DNA from 3 places in the Streptomyces spinoverrucosus genome. Region 1 is predicted to be linked to each of the others. Evidence: riboswitches for the same ligand, from Rfam matches in the RefSeq annotation. Region 1 holds a riboswitch; each other region holds the start of a gene.
What was found. Region 1 has a riboswitch for cobalamin ahead of I2W78_RS12310 (ribonucleoside-diphosphate reductase subunit alpha). Riboswitches for the same ligand answer to the same signal wherever they lie in the genome.

Region 1 (5,155 bases):
GGTTCGACACCTGCGGCTCGATGCACTCGTAGACACCGGCGATCGAGGCGATGGTCGCGGTGGGCGCGATGGCCAGCAGCAGGGAGTTGCGCATGCCGACGGAGGCGATCCGCTCGCGCAGGGCGGCCCAGCGCTCCGGCCACGCCGGCTCGACGTCGAAGTGGTCGGGGTGCAGCACGCCCCGGGCGGTACGGGTCTTGTCCCACGCGGGCAGCGGCCCGTTGCGCTCGGCGAGGTCGGCGGACGCCTCGTACGCGGCGAGCATGATGCGCTCGGCGATCCGGGTGGACAGGGCCTTCGCCTGGGGCGAGTCGAAGGGCAGCCGCAGCTTGAAGAAGACGTCCTGCAGGCCCATCGCGCCGAGGCCGACGGGACGCCACCGGGCGTTGGAGCGGCCCGCCTGCTCGGTCGGGTAGAAGTTGATGTCGACCACGCGGTCGAGGAAGGTGACGGCGGTGCGGACGGTGGCGTCCAGCCGCTCCCAGTCGATGTCTTGAGTCGCCGTGTCGACAAAGGCGCCCAGGTTCACCGACCCCAGGTTGCAGACGGCCGTCTCCCCGTCGCTGGTGACCTCCAGGATCTCCGTGCAGAGGTTCGAGGAGTGCACGACGTGGCCCGGCTCGGCGGTCTGGTTGGCGGTCCGGTTGGCGGCGTCCTTGAAGGTCATCCAGCCGTTGCCGGTCTGCGCGAGGGTGCGCATCATCCGGCCGTACAGCTCGCGGGCGGGCAGCGTCTTCTTCGCCAGGCCCCGCGCCTCGGCCTCGCGGTAGGCGGCGTCGAACTCCTCGCCCCACAGGTCGACCAGCTCGGGCACGTCCGACGGCGAGAACAGCGACCACTGCGCGTCCGCGTTCACCCGGCGCATGAACTCGTCCGGGATCCAGTGCGCGAGGTTGAGGTTGTGCGTACGGCGGGCGTCCTCGCCGGTGTTGTCGCGCAGCTCCAGGAACTCCTCGATGTCGGAGTGCCAGGTCTCCAGGTAGACCGCGGCCGCGCCCTTGCGCCGGCCGCCCTGGTTCACGGCGGCGACGGAGGCGTCGAGGGTCTTCAGGAACGGGACGATGCCGTTGGAGTGGCCGTTGGTGCCGCGGATCAGGGAGCCGCGGGAACGGATCCGGGAGTACGAAAGCCCGATGCCGCCGGCGTGCTTGGAGAGCCGGGCCACCTGGTGGTAGCGCTCGTAGAGGGAGTCCAGCTCGTCCTTGGGGGAGTCCAGGAGGTAGCAGGACGACATCTGGGGGTGCCGGGTGCCGGAGTTGAACAGGGTGGGGGAGGAGGGGAGGTAGTCGAGGCGGCTCATGAGCCCGTAGAGCGCGGCGACTTCGTCCACCGACCGGGGGGTGTCGTCCTCGGCGAGGCCGGCGGCGACGCGCAGCATGAAGTGCTGGGGCGTCTCGATGACCCTGCGGGTGATCGGGTGCCGGAGCAGGTAGCGGCTGTGCAGGGTGCGCAGGCCGAAGTAGCCGAAGCGGTCGTCGGCGTTCGGGTCGATCAGGGCGTTCAGGCGGTCGGCGTGCCGGTGTACGAAGTCGGCCGTGCGGTCGGCGATGAGACCCTCCCGGTGCCCCACGGCGACGGACTCGGTGAAGGACGTGACGCCCTGGGAGGCGGCCTCGGCGGCGATGGAGATGGTCAGCAGCCGGGCGGCCAGCCGGGAGTAGGCGGGGTCCTCGGAGATGAGGCCGGCGGCGGCCTCCGTGGCCAGCTCGCGCAGCTCCGCCTCGTCCGCCCGGGCGGAGCGGCCGCGCAGCGCGGCGGCGGCGACCCGGCCGGGGTCGGCGTCGGGGAGGTCGGCGGTCAGCTCGGTCAGGGTCCGCAGCAACGCGGTTCCGGGACCGTCGGTTTCCACTTCCACCGGAGTCGCTTTGGCCGGTTCGGCTGGCGCGATGGTCATGTGGGGCTCTCCCTCGCTCGGCACAGGGGCCTTGCGGAGGGCAGGGGGCAGCACACGAGCGCACGCGGCGTCGCGTCCACCGGCCCATTCCACGAGGCCCGGACGTCGGGCACCCGGACCGGACGGGCCGGGTGCGCTGTCGGCAGGTCCTCGGACTGACTCCTGTGCACGGCGTCTGTGGGAACAGACATGCACAAGTACACCGTTGCGGGACAGTTCCGGATTCGCACCGGATTCCCCTGCGGCGACAGCGAGCATGAGCATACATCTAGTGCCGGGTGCGGAAGGCACCCCCATATGTTGTGTCGCCGATGACTTCAGAGCGTCAACTGGTAGGTGAGAAGCGTGATGTCGTCGAGGTGGGGGATGGGGTTCCAGTCGCGGTCGGGTGTGCGGGTGAAGCCGAGGCGTTCGTAGATGCGGTGGGCTGTGTGCATGGTGCGCTGGGTGGAGAGGACGATGCCGGTGCAGCCGTCGGCGGTGCGTGCGCGGTCGATGCAGGCGCGTACGAGGGCCTCGCCGACGCCTCGGCCGCGGGCCTCCGGCGCTACGGCCAACATGCGGATCTCGGCCTCTCCGAGGCCCGCTATGTCGGCCATGGGGCCGCCGGAGGGGACGAAGGTCACGCCGCCCAGGACGCGTTCGTGCTCGACGGCTACCAGTACCTCTGCGGCGGCCGCCCGCTTCGCTACGTTGTTGAGTTCCCCGAGGTATTCGTCGCTCTCCCCGAAGTCCAGTAGGCCGTCCTGGAGATAGGCCTGGGCCGTGATGTCGCCGAGGGCGTCGTATTCGGTGGGGATGGCGGGGCGGATGACGATGTCCATGGGGGGAGTGTGTACGACAGCGGGCCGCCGTATGGCTCGATGCCGGCGGCCCGCTGCGGGTTGTGGTGGGTTCTCGCGCCCACGCGGCGGAGCCGCATATCGATACAGCCCCGCGCCCCTGAGGGCGTTGTTCTCGCGCTTCTTAGTGGCTTGCCCCAGCCGTTGCCGGGGGAAGCTCCACCTGGACTCCCGGGTCTCCGGCGTCCGCGGTGTAGTCCTCGGGCTTCGTCTCATCGATGCCCTCGGGGGCCTTCGCCGCCCTCAGGACGAAGGTGAGGACCACCGTCACCACCAGGTTGAGGACGAACGCGGTGAGGCCGATGTAGCCGATCTCGCCGATGCCGGGGATCTCCGCCGACGAGCCGCCGAAGTGCTTCTGGGTCGGGGAGGCGACGCCGTACGCCGCGACCGTGCCGTAGATCATGCCGACCGCCCAGCCGGCCAGCAGGGCCCAGCGGTGGAACCAGCGGGTGAACAGGCCGCCGACCAGGGCGGGCATGGTCTGCAGGATCCAGATGCCGCCCAGCAGCTGGAAGTTGATCGCGACCGTCTTGTCCATGCCGAGGACGAAGACGAGGGCGCCGACCTTCACCAGCAGGGACACCATCTTGGAGACCTTGGTCTCCTGTGCGGGCGTGGCGTCCGGCTTCAGGAAGTCCTTGTAGATGTTGCGGGTGAAGAGGTTCGCGGCCGCGATCGACATGATGGCCGCCGGGACCAGCGCGCCGATGCCGATCGCCGCGAACGCGACGCCCGTGAACCAGTCCGGGAACATGTTCTCGAACAGCTGCGGGATCGCCAGCTGGCCGTTCTCCACCTTGATACCGGCCGCGATCGCCATGAAGCCGAGCAGGCCCAGCATGCCCAGCATCAGCGAGTACAGCGGCAGGATCGTGGAGTTGCGGCGGATCACGTCCCGGCTGCGGCTGGAGAGGACCGCCGTCACGCTGTGCGGGTACATGAACAGCGCGAGCGCCGAGCCCAGCGCCAGCGTGGCGTAGGTCCACTGCGAGGCCGCGTTCGGTATGAGTCCGCCCGCACCGGCTGCCTCGTACTTGTCGCTCGCCGCGCTGAAGATGTCGTCGAAGCCGCCCAGCTTGATCGGGATGTAGATGATCGCGACGGCGATGACGATGTAGATCAGCGCGTCCTTCACGAACGCGATCAGGGCCGGTGCCCGCAGACCCGACGAGTAGGTGTACGCGGCCAGCACGCCGAAGGCGATCAGCAGCGGCAGGTCCTTGATGAACCAGTTGGTGTCCTCGCCACCGCCGATGCCCATCACGTCCAGCACGGCCTGGATGCCGACCAGCTGGAGCGCGATGTACGGCATCGTCGCGAGGATGCCGGTGACGGCCACCGCGAGGGAGAGGCCCTTCGAGCCGAAGCGGCCCCGGACGAAGTCCGAGGTGGTGACGTATCCGTGCTTGTGCGAGACGGACCACAGGCGGGGCAGGAAGACGAACATCATCGGGTAGATGAGGATCGTGTACGGCACCGCGAAGAAGCCGGCCGCGCCCGCGGCGTAGATCGCCGCCGGTACGGCGACGAAGGTGTACGCCGTGTAGAGGTCGCCGCCGAGCAGGAACCAGGTGATCCAGGTGCCGAACGACCGGCCGCCCAGGCCCCATTCGTCGAGGCTGTGCTCGTTCTCGGCCTTGCGCCAGCGCGCGGCCAGGAAGCCCATCACCGTGACGGCGACGAAGAAGAGGATGAATACGGCGAGTGCGACGCCGTTCACGCCGTCCTTCATGCTCCGGCACCCCCCTGAGCCTTGCGGGCGCGCTGGTCACGCTGCCACAGCTGGTACGCGATCATGGTGAGCGCCGTGGAGATCACGACCCAGGCCATCTGGTACCAGTAGAAGAACGGAATGCCGATGAAAGTGGGCTCCGTCTTCGCGTACGAGCTCACCCAGAGCATGGACACGAACGGTGCTATCAGGCAGAGGGCGATGATGACGCGCACAGGCGTCACCACCGGCCCTCTGTTCACATCTGGGGCATCTGACATCGGACGGCTCCGTCCCCTCGCTGATCACCTGGTGTAACGCGCAGGCAATCTAGGTCACGGTGTACCGCCACCGGAAGCCCTTGTTCACATACCGGTACCTCAGCAGCAGCGGAAGCCCTGCCGGGGGTCCCTTTCCTGCCGGTCTGTCCGCATCCGCTCGAACTCCCGCCGGGACGGTACCTCCGCCTCCGGGTGGTCCTTGCGGAGATGCGCGACATAGCGGCCGTAAGCCGACTCGTCGGTCAGCTCACGGACGTACCAGCGCACCCCGCTAGTCACCCGGCGCAGCAGTGCTGACGGTCGCACGGCGCTCCTCCTTCTCCTCCCGCGTGGCGAACAGGCCGGCCGGTGCCACCAGCTTCGACTCGACGTACGGCGCCTCGCTGCTCGTGGTGAGCGCGGGCCGGCGCAGGTGCCGGACGCA
Region 2 (5,155 bases), on a different contig from region 1:
TTCTCGCCGCCCGACAGCCGGCTGAAGGGGGCGTGTGCGAGATCGGCGGCGTCGAGTTCGCCTAGCGCCGCAGTGATGACGGCGCGGTCGTCGGCGTCGTCGCCCTCGAAGGCCCGCTTGTGCGGGGTGCGGCCCATGGCCACCACGTCGTACACCGACAGCTCGAACTCCGCCGCCGACTCCTGCAGGACGGCCGCCAGCCGGCGCGCCAGGCTCTTGCCGGACATCCGCCGGATGTCCTCGCCGTCCAGCAGCACCCGTCCCGAGGTGGGGCGCAGCGCTCGGTAGACCGTGCGCAACAGGGTGGACTTCCCCGCGCCGTTGGGGCCCACGAGCCCCACCACCTCGCCGGGAGCCACGTGCAGCGAGGCCCGGTCCACCAGTGCCCGGCCGTCGACGACGACCGAGACGTCCTCCGCGACCAGCGTGCCGGGCGCCGCCGTGACCGGGGCCGCGCCCTTCGCCGTGACTGTCTGCGTCATGCTGTCCTCCGTCGCATCAGCCACAGGAAGAAGGGGCCGCCGACCAGGGCGGTGAGGATGCCCACGGGGATCTCCTCCGGGCTCATGACGGTGCGCGCCGCCAGATCGGCGGCGATGAGGAAGGCCGCGCCGAGCAGCGCGGCGGCGGGCAGCGCACGGCGGTGGTCGGCGCCGACGAGCAGCCGTACGACGTGGGGCATGATCAGGCCGACGAAGCCGATCTGGCCGCTGACGGCGACGATCGTGCCGATCATGACGGCGACCAGGGTGAACAGCGCGGCACGGAAGCGGTGCACGTCCAGGCCGAGCGCGGCGGCGGCCTCCTCCCCCGCGAGCAGCAGGTTGAGGGACCGGCAGACGCCGAGCAGGACGGCCGTGCCGAGCAGGACGGCGGCGACGGGGATCCACACCACCGTCCAGGTGGTGCCGGCCAGTCCGCCGAGCATCCAGCGCAGCGCCGACTGCGTCTTGTGCGGGTCGTTGGAGGTGACGACGAGGAAGCTGGCGAGCGCCGACAGCACCTCGGCCGTCGCCACGCCCGCCAGTACCAGCCGCACGGTGGTCATTCGCCCGCCGGACCGGGCCAGGAAGTAGACGGCGACGAGCGCGGCGAGGGCACCGAGGAACGCCGCCACCGGCAGCGAGAACACACCGAACAGGGTGAGGTTGAAGACGACGACCAGCACCGCGCCGACCGAGGCGCCGGACGACACCCCGAGCAGCATCGGGTCCGCGAGGGGGTTGCGTACGAGTGCCTGCAGGGCCATCCCGCACACCGCAAGGCCGGCGCCCACGACGCCGGCCAGCAGTACCCGGGGCAGCCGTACGTCGATGACGATCGTCTCGCGGACGGCGGTCCAGGTCGGGTCGGCCAGAGCCGGATGCACCCGGTGCAGCAGGATGCCCCAGACCTGGTCGGGCGGGACGCCGACGGATCCGACGGCGAACCCGAAGGTCGCCGCGGCGAGCACCAGAGCGGTCAGCAGCAGGAGCACGAGTGCGTACGGGACACCGGGGCGGCGCCCGAGGGTTTCCCCGGGCCCGCTCGCGTCTGACACGTCCTGCTCGTCGGTCACGCCCTTGGCGTCGATAGCGCCGCTCACTTGAAGCGGTCCGGGTGGAGCTGCCGGGCCAGGGACTCCACGCCGGCGGGCACCCGCACGCCCAGCACCGTGGACGACAGCGGCAGCACCGCGAACCGCTTGTTCTTGATGGCGGGTACGTCCTTGAGCGCCGGGTTGTTCAGCAGGAACTTCTTCTTGTCCGCGACCGGCTGGTCGCCGTAGTCGTAGATGACGACGACCTCGGGCGCGCGCTCGGCCACCTGCTCGAACGACACGTCACCGAACACCTTGTCCAGGTCCGCGAAGAGGTTCACCCCGCCGGCCTGCTTGATCATCTCGTTGCCGATGCCCGCGCCGCCCGCGGTGAAGGCGGTCTTGTCGCCGCTGTCGTAGACGAAGAGCTTGACCGGAGTGACTCCGGCGAGCTTTTCCTCGACCGTGTCCAGGGTGGCGTGGAGTTCCTTCAACTCCCGCTCGGCCCGGTCCGGTACACCGAAGATCTTGGCCACGTTCCGGATCTCCTGGTCCATCGTGGTCATCGTCACGGGGCCGGACGGGCATTCCTCGATGTTCAGATAGGAGTTGATCCCGGCCTTGGACAGGGCGTCGCGGCTGCGGCCCTCCTTCTCGTCGAAGGTGCTGGCGAACCCGCCGTAGGCGAAGTCGGGTTCGGCGGCCAGCAGCGTCTCGAAGGACGGGTACTCCTTGGCGACGACCTTGATCCCGTCGTACGCGTCCTGGTACTCCGGGAGGATCTTGTCGTCGAGGTAGGCCGTGCCCACCATCGAGTTCTCCAGCCCGAGGGCCAGCATGACCTCGGTCGCGTGCTGGTTCAGCGACACCGCGCGCTGCGGGGGTCGCTGATAGGTGGTCCGCACACCGCAGTTGGACACGGTGACCGGGAAGCCCTCGGCGGCGGTGTCCGACTGGGCGGCGTCGTTCTCGGTGGCGGTGCCGCCACAGCCGGATATCAGCAGGGCAGCCGCGGCGATCGCCGACAGCAGGGAGAGCGGGCGCTTGCCCATCATGTGGTGGTCCTCTCACCGCGGGGTGGAACGTGGAACCATCCGGACGGTGGTCCGGAAGTGGCCGGATACGGCTCGTTCAGTGGCGTCGGGAAGGTGGTCAGCCCGGCGGCACGAGCGCCCCGGACCGGGCACGCCGTGGCGGGGTGAAGACGTAGAGACTCAGGATCTCCGGCAGCGCGGCGAGACCCGGGCCGCCCGCCCGGACCCAGGCGGCGATGTCGTCGGTCGCGGCGGAATCGTTGACCAGGCCGAACCACACAGGCCGGCCCCCGGCGGCGCGCCCCTGCGACGAGGGCTGTACGACGATCACGTTCGCCTGGTCGCACACGTCGAGACAGTCGGTGATCCGGACCGGGGCGCTCTCGGCCAGACGCGTGGTCTGCTCACCGTGGTCGACGCCGGTCACCTTCGGGCTGCCGCAGCAGCAGTCACGGCACACGACGACCCGGCACGGCACCGAACCGCCCCGTGATGTCTCGGCAGACATCAGAACAAGCCCTCCTCCCCGGGGAAATCCGCCCCGGTCACGTCGAGGAGGCGACCGCGTGAGTCTCCTGGCTCTCGGGTCAGTGCTCGTCCCGGCCTTCCCACCCTCGTCCGGGCAGTGGTCTGTTCGGGATCCGCTCGCCGATCACAGTGGCGGGACCGCGCCGGATTCACACCGGCTTCCTCGTTCCGCCGTCGCCTTTTCGCGGGACATCATGACAGACGGACTCGTCATCTCATACGCCCGCAGCGCGGCCGGCCACGGTGAAGTGCTGCACACCACCGGCGGGCGCCATGCGGAACGCGCCGCCCCCATCGGTACCGCCGGGCGGCGCGCCACCCCTCGTTATGGGGTGATACCGCACCATAGTTGGGCGTCATGAGCACGGAATCGATCGATCAGCCTCAGCCGGATCCTCCGTCCGGCGCTCCGGTCAACGGTGCGCCCGACCGCGCCCTCGTCGGGATCGGGATGGCCGCGGTCGCCGCCGTGGTGCTGTGGGCCTGGCTCGGTGACGAGTCCTTCGACAGCGTCTCCTCAGCCAGTCTGGCCTGGGTCCTGGACAACTTCGGCTGGCTGTTCGTGGTCGCCGCGGACGTGTTCCTGGTCCTGTGCCTGGTGATCGCGTTCAGCCGGTTCGGCCTGATCAGGCTGGGCGAGGACGACTCCGAGCCGGAGTTCGGGAACCTCGCCTGGATCGCGATGATGTTCAGCGCGGGCATGGGCATCGGCCTGATGTTCTACGGCGTCGGGGAGCCGCTCACGCACTATCTGGCGCCGCCCCCGGCGAGCGGAGTGCCCGCCGAGTCCGCCGCGGCGGCGCGTACGGCCCTGGAGTACTCGTTCTTCCACTGGACGCTCACCCCATGGGCCATCTACGGGATCGCCGGGCTGGCGCTGGCGTACGCCGGTTTCCGCAAGGGCCGCGGCAATCGGCTCAGCGCCGCGTTCGTGCCGCTCATCGGGGCGCGGCGGGCGGTGTCCTGGCCCGGCAAGGTGATCGATCTGCTCGCCGTCTTCGCGACCGTGTTCGGTACGGCGACGAGTCTGGGCCTGGGCGCGCTCCAGGTGGCCGAGGGGCTCGACCTCACGGCGGGAATCGGCGCCACCCGGAACACGGAACTGGTCATCATCGCGGTCCTGTCGGCGGCGTTCGTCGTCTCGGCCTTCTCCGGTCTGCACCGGGGCATCAAGTGGCTGTCGACGCTGAACATCGTGCTCGCCGCCGCTCTGATGCTGTTCGTCTTCCTGTTCGGCCCCACCGTCCACATCCTGGACACGATCCCGGCGTCCGTCGGCGGCTATCTCAACGACCTGCTGCCGATGGCCACGCGCACCGGCGCCTTCTCCGACCAGTCGTGGCTGGGCACCTGGACGATCTTCTACTGGGCGTGGTGGCTGTCGTGGGCACCGTTCGTGGGGACGTTCATCGCCCGTATCTCGCACGGCCGGAGCATCCGCGAGTTCCTCATCGGAGTGCTGCTGGTGCCGAGCGGTGCGACCGTCGTCTGGTTCTGCGTGATGGGCGGTACGGCGCTGCGGCTGGAGTCGACCGGTCAGGCGGACCTCGGGGGCGAGGTGGCGGACGGCGCCGAGGCGGCGCTGTTCGCGATGCTGGACGCCCTGCCGATCGGCACGGTCACGTCGTTCGCGGCGATGGTCCTGGTCATGACCTACTTCGTCACGAGCGCCGACTCGGCGTCGCTGGTGATGGGCTCCCTGACCAGTCGCGGCGCGCTGCACCCGCCGTCGTGGCTCGTCGTGCTGTGGGGTGTGCTGATGGCGGCGGTGGCGGCGGTGCTGCTGGTGGTGGGCGGGCTGAACTCGCTGCAGACGGCGACGATCCTGGTGGCGCTGCCGTTCGTGGTCGTCATGCTGCTGCTGTGCTGGGCGCTGCTGAAGGAGCTGCGGGAGGACCCGGGCGCGGGACACACGCGGCACCACGCACTGCACCGGCTGCAGGACGTCGTACGCACGATGGTCGGCGACGTGGTCGCAGGACAGGCTCCGGCGCGCCACTACCGGCTGCGGCGGGCGGCGCAGGCCCGCAGGGAGACCGACGACGAGCCGTGACGTCCCTGCGGGGTGCCGGGG
Region 3 (5,155 bases), 1.3 Mb from region 1:
CGTTCATCGGACTCGGACACATGGGCGGCCCGATGGCCGCCAACCTGACCAAGGCCGGCCACCGGCTGCTCGGCCACGACCTCGTCCCCGCGGCGATGGAGAACGCCGCCGGAGCCGGAGTGGAACCGGCCGCGTCCGCGACCGAGGCCGTCGCCGACGCCGACGTGGTCATCAGCATGCTGCCCGCCGGCCGCCACGTCCTGGGTCTCTACGACGACATCCTGGCCGCCGCCCGCCCCGGCACGCTCTTCGTCGACTGTTCCACGATCGACGTCGCCGACGCCCGCACCGCCCACGAACGCGCGGTCGCCGCCGGGATGCGCGCCCTGGACGCACCCGTCTCCGGCGGAGTGGTCGGCGCCGAGGCCGCCACCCTGACCTTCATGGCGGGCGGGGGAGAGGCGGAGTTCGCCGAAGCGCGCCCCTTGCTGGAGGCCATGGGCAAGAAGGCCGTGCACTGCGGCGGGCCGGGCGCCGGACAGGCCGCCAAGATCTGCAACAACATGATCCTCGGCGTCTCCATGATCGCCGTCAGCGAGGCGTTCGTCCTCGGCGAGAGCCTCGGCCTGTCCCACCAGGCCCTGTACGACGTGGCCTCCACGGCCTCCGGGCAGTGCTGGGCCCTCAGCGTCAACTGCCCCGTTCCCGGGCCCGTTCCGGCAAGCCCCGCCAACCGCGAGTACCGGCCCGGGTTCGCCGCGTCCCTGATGGCCAAGGACCTGGGCCTCGCCGCCAACGCGGTGCGCGCGGGGGGCGTCGACGCGGAACTCGGCCTGCGTGCCGCCGAGTTGTACACCGCCTATGCCGAGCGCGTCAGTGACACGGAGGACTTCTCCGGCATCGTACGGACGATCAGGGACCGCAGCGGAGAAGAGAACGGGGACGCGGCATGAGCAATGACGCCGAGAACACCTACGCCACGATCCGCGTCGAACGCAAGGGCCGCACCGCCCTGCTCACTCTCGACCGCCCGAAGGCCCTCAACGCGCTCAACCTCCAGGTGATGGAGGAGGTCGTGGCGGCGACCGAGGCCCTCGACCGGGACCCGGACTGCGGCTGCATCGTGATCACCGGATCGGAGAAGGCGTTCGCGGCCGGGGCCGACATCAAGGAGATGCGGCCGCAGGGGTACATGGACATGTACCTGAGCGACTGGTTCACGGCCTGGGACCGGCTGGGGCAGCTGCGCACGCCGACGGTCGCCGCCGTCTCCGGGTACGCGCTGGGCGGCGGCTGCGAACTGGCCATGCTCTGCGACATCCTGCTCGCCGCCGACACCGCCGTCTTCGGGCAGCCGGAGATCAAGCTCGGTGTCATCCCCGGCATCGGCGGCTCCCAGCGGCTCACCCGCGCGGTCGGCAAGGCCAAGGCCATGGAACTGTGCCTGACCGGGCGCACCATGGACGCCGCCGAGGCCGAGCGCGCGGGCCTGGTCTCCCGGATCGTGCCCGCCGACGAACTGATCGGAGAGGCGCTGAACGTCGCGGAGACGGTGGCGGGCATGTCCCTGCCGGTCGCGATGATGGCCAAGGAGGCGGTGGCACGGTCCTTCGAGACGACCCTGGCGGAGGGCGTCCGCTTCGAACGGCGGCTCTTCCACGCGGTGTTCGCGACTGCGGACCAGAAGGAGGGCATGGGCGCGTTCGTCGACAAGCGGCCGCCCGAGTTCCACCACAGGTAAGCGTCGGGTGAGAGGACGTTCGCTGACGTGAGAGGGCTCGCGGAACCATCCGGGGGCCCTTTCGCGTTCTCCGAGCACCGATGGCGTCCGGCGAGGAGCGGAGGAACCGAGTGGCCAAACGACCCCAGCCGCGCCGCATCACCCTCGGCGGCCACGAGGCGGTCGCCCTCACCGTGGAGGAGTACGAGCAGCTGATCGCCAGCCGTCGGCAGATCGGCGGCCAGAGCGCCCGCGTGCGCGTGCTCGCTCAACAGGCCAAGCAGACCGAGCAGTTCCTTGAGGAGTTGGAGGTGCTGGTCGGGGCTCGACTAGCACGTACGTCCGCCGGTCGGGGTCGATGGCGAGCCGTCCCCCGGCCGGGGGACGGGCCCGTTGGGCGCAGTCACGGCGTTCGCAGATCCGGCAGCCCAGGCCGATGGGCGTCGCGGCGCGGGGGTCGTCCAGGGCAATGCCCTCGGCGTAGACGAGCCGGTGCGCGTGGCGCAGTTCGCAGCCGAGCGCGACGGCGAACTCGGCGCGCGGGGCGTGATGGCCGAACCCGCCCCGGGTGATGGTCCTGGCGACCCAGAAGTACCGCTTACCGTCCGGCATTTCGGCGACCTGCGTCAGGATCCGGCCCGGTGCTGAGAACGCGTGAGCGTGCCGAGGTCGCGGTAGGCGCGCTCGACGGCGTTCAGTTCCGCAGGCGTGCGGTCCTGTACGAAGGCGGGCTCGTCCAGCTGGACCCACTCGGCGCCGGCCGCGCGCAGGTCGGCGAGCACCTCGGCGTACACCGGCAGCAGGCGGTCGAGCAGGGTGAGCGGCTCGAAGTCCGCGGGGACGCCCGGTGCGGGCTTGGCGAGGAGCAGGTAGGTGACGGGGCCGACCAGGACCGGGCGGGCGGTCAGGCCCAGCGCCAGGGCCTCCTTCAGCTCGGCGACTTGCTTTGTCGAGTCGGCCGTGAACACCGAGTCCGGGCCCAACTCGGGCACGAGGTAGTGGTAGTTGGTGTCGAACCACTTGGTCATCTCCAGCGGCGCGACGTCCTGGGTGCCGCGGGCCATGGCGAAGTAGCCGTCAAGGGTGTCGGCCGCCATGGCCGCGCGGTGGCGCTCGGGGATCGCGCCGACCATGACGGTGGTGTCGAGGACGTGGTCGTAGTACGAGAAGTCACCAGTTGGCACTTCGTGGATGCCGGCGTCGGCGAGCTGCAGGTGGCAGGTCTTCGGACTCGCGGGCACGCCCTCGTCGTTCACCGAGGAGGACACCTACTGGCCGTCGCTTCCCAGGCCCGGTACGTCGGACCCAGTGCGTATGACGGCGGTCGTTCCCGCTCACCGCTGCGGGGCAGTCCCGGATTCCCACCGGGTTCCCTCTTGCGACACCCCGCCATGGGGTCCCCCCATGCTTTTGGGCTATGGGGGAGGACGGGGTGAACCAGCTGCTCCGGCCACCCTACGGGGTGTCGTCCCTCGGGCAAGGGAGCCGTCCGGGCTCTGGAAGGTGACACAGAGCACGTCGGAGGCGGAACGCCGAGGGGCGGGAAGCGCCGCACTCGCGCTTCCCGCCCTTCCCAGTCGCGCCGCGCGGGACCCTCACCCCTGCGGCGGTGCGGGCCCCTCAGCCCGCGTCGTACCAGGCCCTCAGCCCTGGTCGTAGGTGTGGAAGCCCCGGCCGGTCTTTCGGCCCAGCAGCCCCGCCTCGACCATCCGCTGGAGCAGCGGGGGAGAAGCGTAGAGGGGTTCCTTGAACTCGTCGTAGAGCGACTCGGCGATGGACGCGACGGTGTCCAGGCCGATCAGGTCGGCGAGTTTCAGCGGGCCCATCGGGTGGGCGCAGCCGAGCTCCATGCCGGTGTCGATGTCGGTGGCGGTGGCGAAGCCGGACTCGGCCATCCGGATCGCCGACAGGAGATACGGGATGAGGAGCGCGTTGACGACGAAGCCCGCCCGGTCCTGGGAACGGATCACCGTCTTGCCGAGGGCCCGGGTGGCGAAGTCCTCCACCGCGGCCGTCGTCGCGGCCGACGTGTGGAGCGAGGTCACGACCTCCACCAGGGGCAGTACGGGCACGGGGTTGAAGAAGTGCAGCCCGACCACTCGGTCCGCGCGGCTCGTAGCCATGCCGAGCCGCATGATCGGCAGGGAGGAGGTGTTGGTGGCGAGCACCGCCTCCGGATCCTCGACGATCTTGTCGAGCGCGGCGAAGATCTCGGTCTTGGCGTCGGCGTTCTCGATCACGGCCTCGACGACGAGCTGCCGGTCGGCGAGGTCGTCCAGGCTGCTGGTGAAGCCGAGCCTGGCGAGGGCGTCACCGGCGGCTTCCTGGGTCAGCTTCCCCCGCCGCACCGCACGGTCCAGGGAACCCGCGATCCGGTCGCGGGCGGCGCGGGCGGCGATGGCATCCGCCTCGCAGACCACGGTGTCGAGCCCGGCCCGTGCGCACACCTCCGCGATGCCGGCGCCCATCTGTCCGCCGCCGACCACGCCGACGCGTCCGATCGCCGCGCTCATGCCGCGGCCTCCGTCCGTCGTACCAGGTGCCGCGTGTAGGCGTCCGGCGTGAAGAACAACGGCAACTCGCCCGTCAGCGCGGTCCGTTCGAAGAGGGCGCGGATGTCGTCGACCGGCGCCCACGGGTACTCGGCGCCGAGCGCGGCGGTCTCGTCGTCGAGGATCTCCTCCACGGTCTCCCGGTCGATGACCCGGTGCCGCAGCCACTGCCAGATCTGCACGCGGGCGATCTCGGCGGTGGCCGCGTCCTCCATCAGCCCGTTGATGGCGACCGCACCCTGCCCGCGCAGCCAGGCGGCGAAGTAGCGCAGCGCGACGGAGACGTTGGTGCGGACCCCCTCCAGGGTGGGCGGGCCGCTGATCCTGCGCACGGACAGCAGGCCGGCCGGGGTCACCTCGACGTCGTCGCGGGTCCGGTCCAGCTGATGGGGGCGTTCGCCGAGGACACCGTCGAAGACCTCGCGGCAGACGGGGACGAGTCCCGGATGGGCGACCCAGGAGCCGTCGAAGCCGTCCTCGGCCTCGCGCTCCTTGTCCAGCCGGACCTTGGCGAGCGCGGCCTCGTTGGCGGCGGGGTCCTTGCCCGGCACCTGGGCCGCCATGCCGCCGATGGCGTGGGCGCCGCGCTTGTGGCAGGTGCGGACGAGGAGTTCGGTGTAGGCCCGCATGAACGGGGCGGACATCGTGACCTTCGCCCGGTCGGGCAGGAGGAAGTCGGTGCGGTGGCCGAAGGTCTTGATCAGGCTGAACAGGTAGTCCCAGCGGCCCGCGTTGAGCCCGGAGCTGTGCTCGCGCAGTTCGTAGAGGATCTCCTCCATCTCGAACGCGGCGGTGATCGTCTCGATGAGGACGGTGGCCCGGATCGTGCCGCGCGGGATGCCGAGCAGCTCCTGGGCGAGGACGAAGACGTCGTTCCAGAGGCGGGCCTCGTAGCGGTTCTCCAGTTTGGGGAGGTAGAAGTACGGGCCGTACCCGGCGTCGA

Region 2: linked by a shared signal. The riboswitch ahead of I2W78_RS35550 ((2Fe-2S) ferredoxin domain-containing protein) and the one ahead of I2W78_RS12310 (ribonucleoside-diphosphate reductase subunit alpha) in region 1 are both predicted to bind cobalamin.
Region 3: linked by a shared signal. The riboswitch ahead of I2W78_RS06920 (5-methyltetrahydropteroyltriglutamate--homocysteine S-methyltransferase) and the one ahead of I2W78_RS12310 (ribonucleoside-diphosphate reductase subunit alpha) in region 1 are both predicted to bind cobalamin.

The regions. Positions count from the first base shown of each region.
Region 1 is NZ_JADPZX010000001.1:2,760,902-2,766,056, reverse strand. It holds gene I2W78_RS12310 (ribonucleoside-diphosphate reductase subunit alpha) at 1-1,894, opposite strand, end outside; cobalamin riboswitch at 2,019-2,158, opposite strand; gene I2W78_RS12305 (GNAT family N-acetyltransferase) at 2,212-2,718, opposite strand; gene mctP (monocarboxylate uptake permease MctP) at 2,861-4,471, opposite strand; gene I2W78_RS12295 (DUF3311 domain-containing protein) at 4,468-4,731, opposite strand; gene I2W78_RS12290 (YbdD/YjiX family protein) at 4,831-5,037, opposite strand; gene I2W78_RS12285 (carbon starvation CstA family protein) at 5,003-5,155, opposite strand, start outside.
Region 2 is NZ_JADPZX010000002.1:18,543-23,697, forward strand. It holds gene I2W78_RS35535 (ABC transporter ATP-binding protein) at 1-482, opposite strand, end outside; gene I2W78_RS35540 (FecCD family ABC transporter permease) at 479-1,540, opposite strand; gene I2W78_RS35545 (ABC transporter substrate-binding protein) at 1,582-2,574, opposite strand; gene I2W78_RS35550 ((2Fe-2S) ferredoxin domain-containing protein) at 2,672-3,061, opposite strand; cobalamin riboswitch at 3,104-3,299, opposite strand; gene I2W78_RS35555 (BCCT family transporter) at 3,440-5,134, shown strand.
Region 3 is NZ_JADPZX010000001.1:1,507,419-1,512,573, reverse strand. It holds gene mmsB (3-hydroxyisobutyrate dehydrogenase) at 1-893, shown strand, start outside; gene I2W78_RS06930 (enoyl-CoA hydratase) at 890-1,681, shown strand; gene I2W78_RS40300 (short-chain fatty acyl-CoA regulator family protein) at 1,850-2,410, opposite strand; partial or broken gene I2W78_RS06920 (5-methyltetrahydropteroyltriglutamate--homocysteine S-methyltransferase) at 2,314-2,871, opposite strand; cobalamin riboswitch at 2,860-3,080, opposite strand; gene I2W78_RS06915 (3-hydroxybutyryl-CoA dehydrogenase) at 3,304-4,173, opposite strand; gene aceB (malate synthase A) at 4,170-5,155, opposite strand, start outside.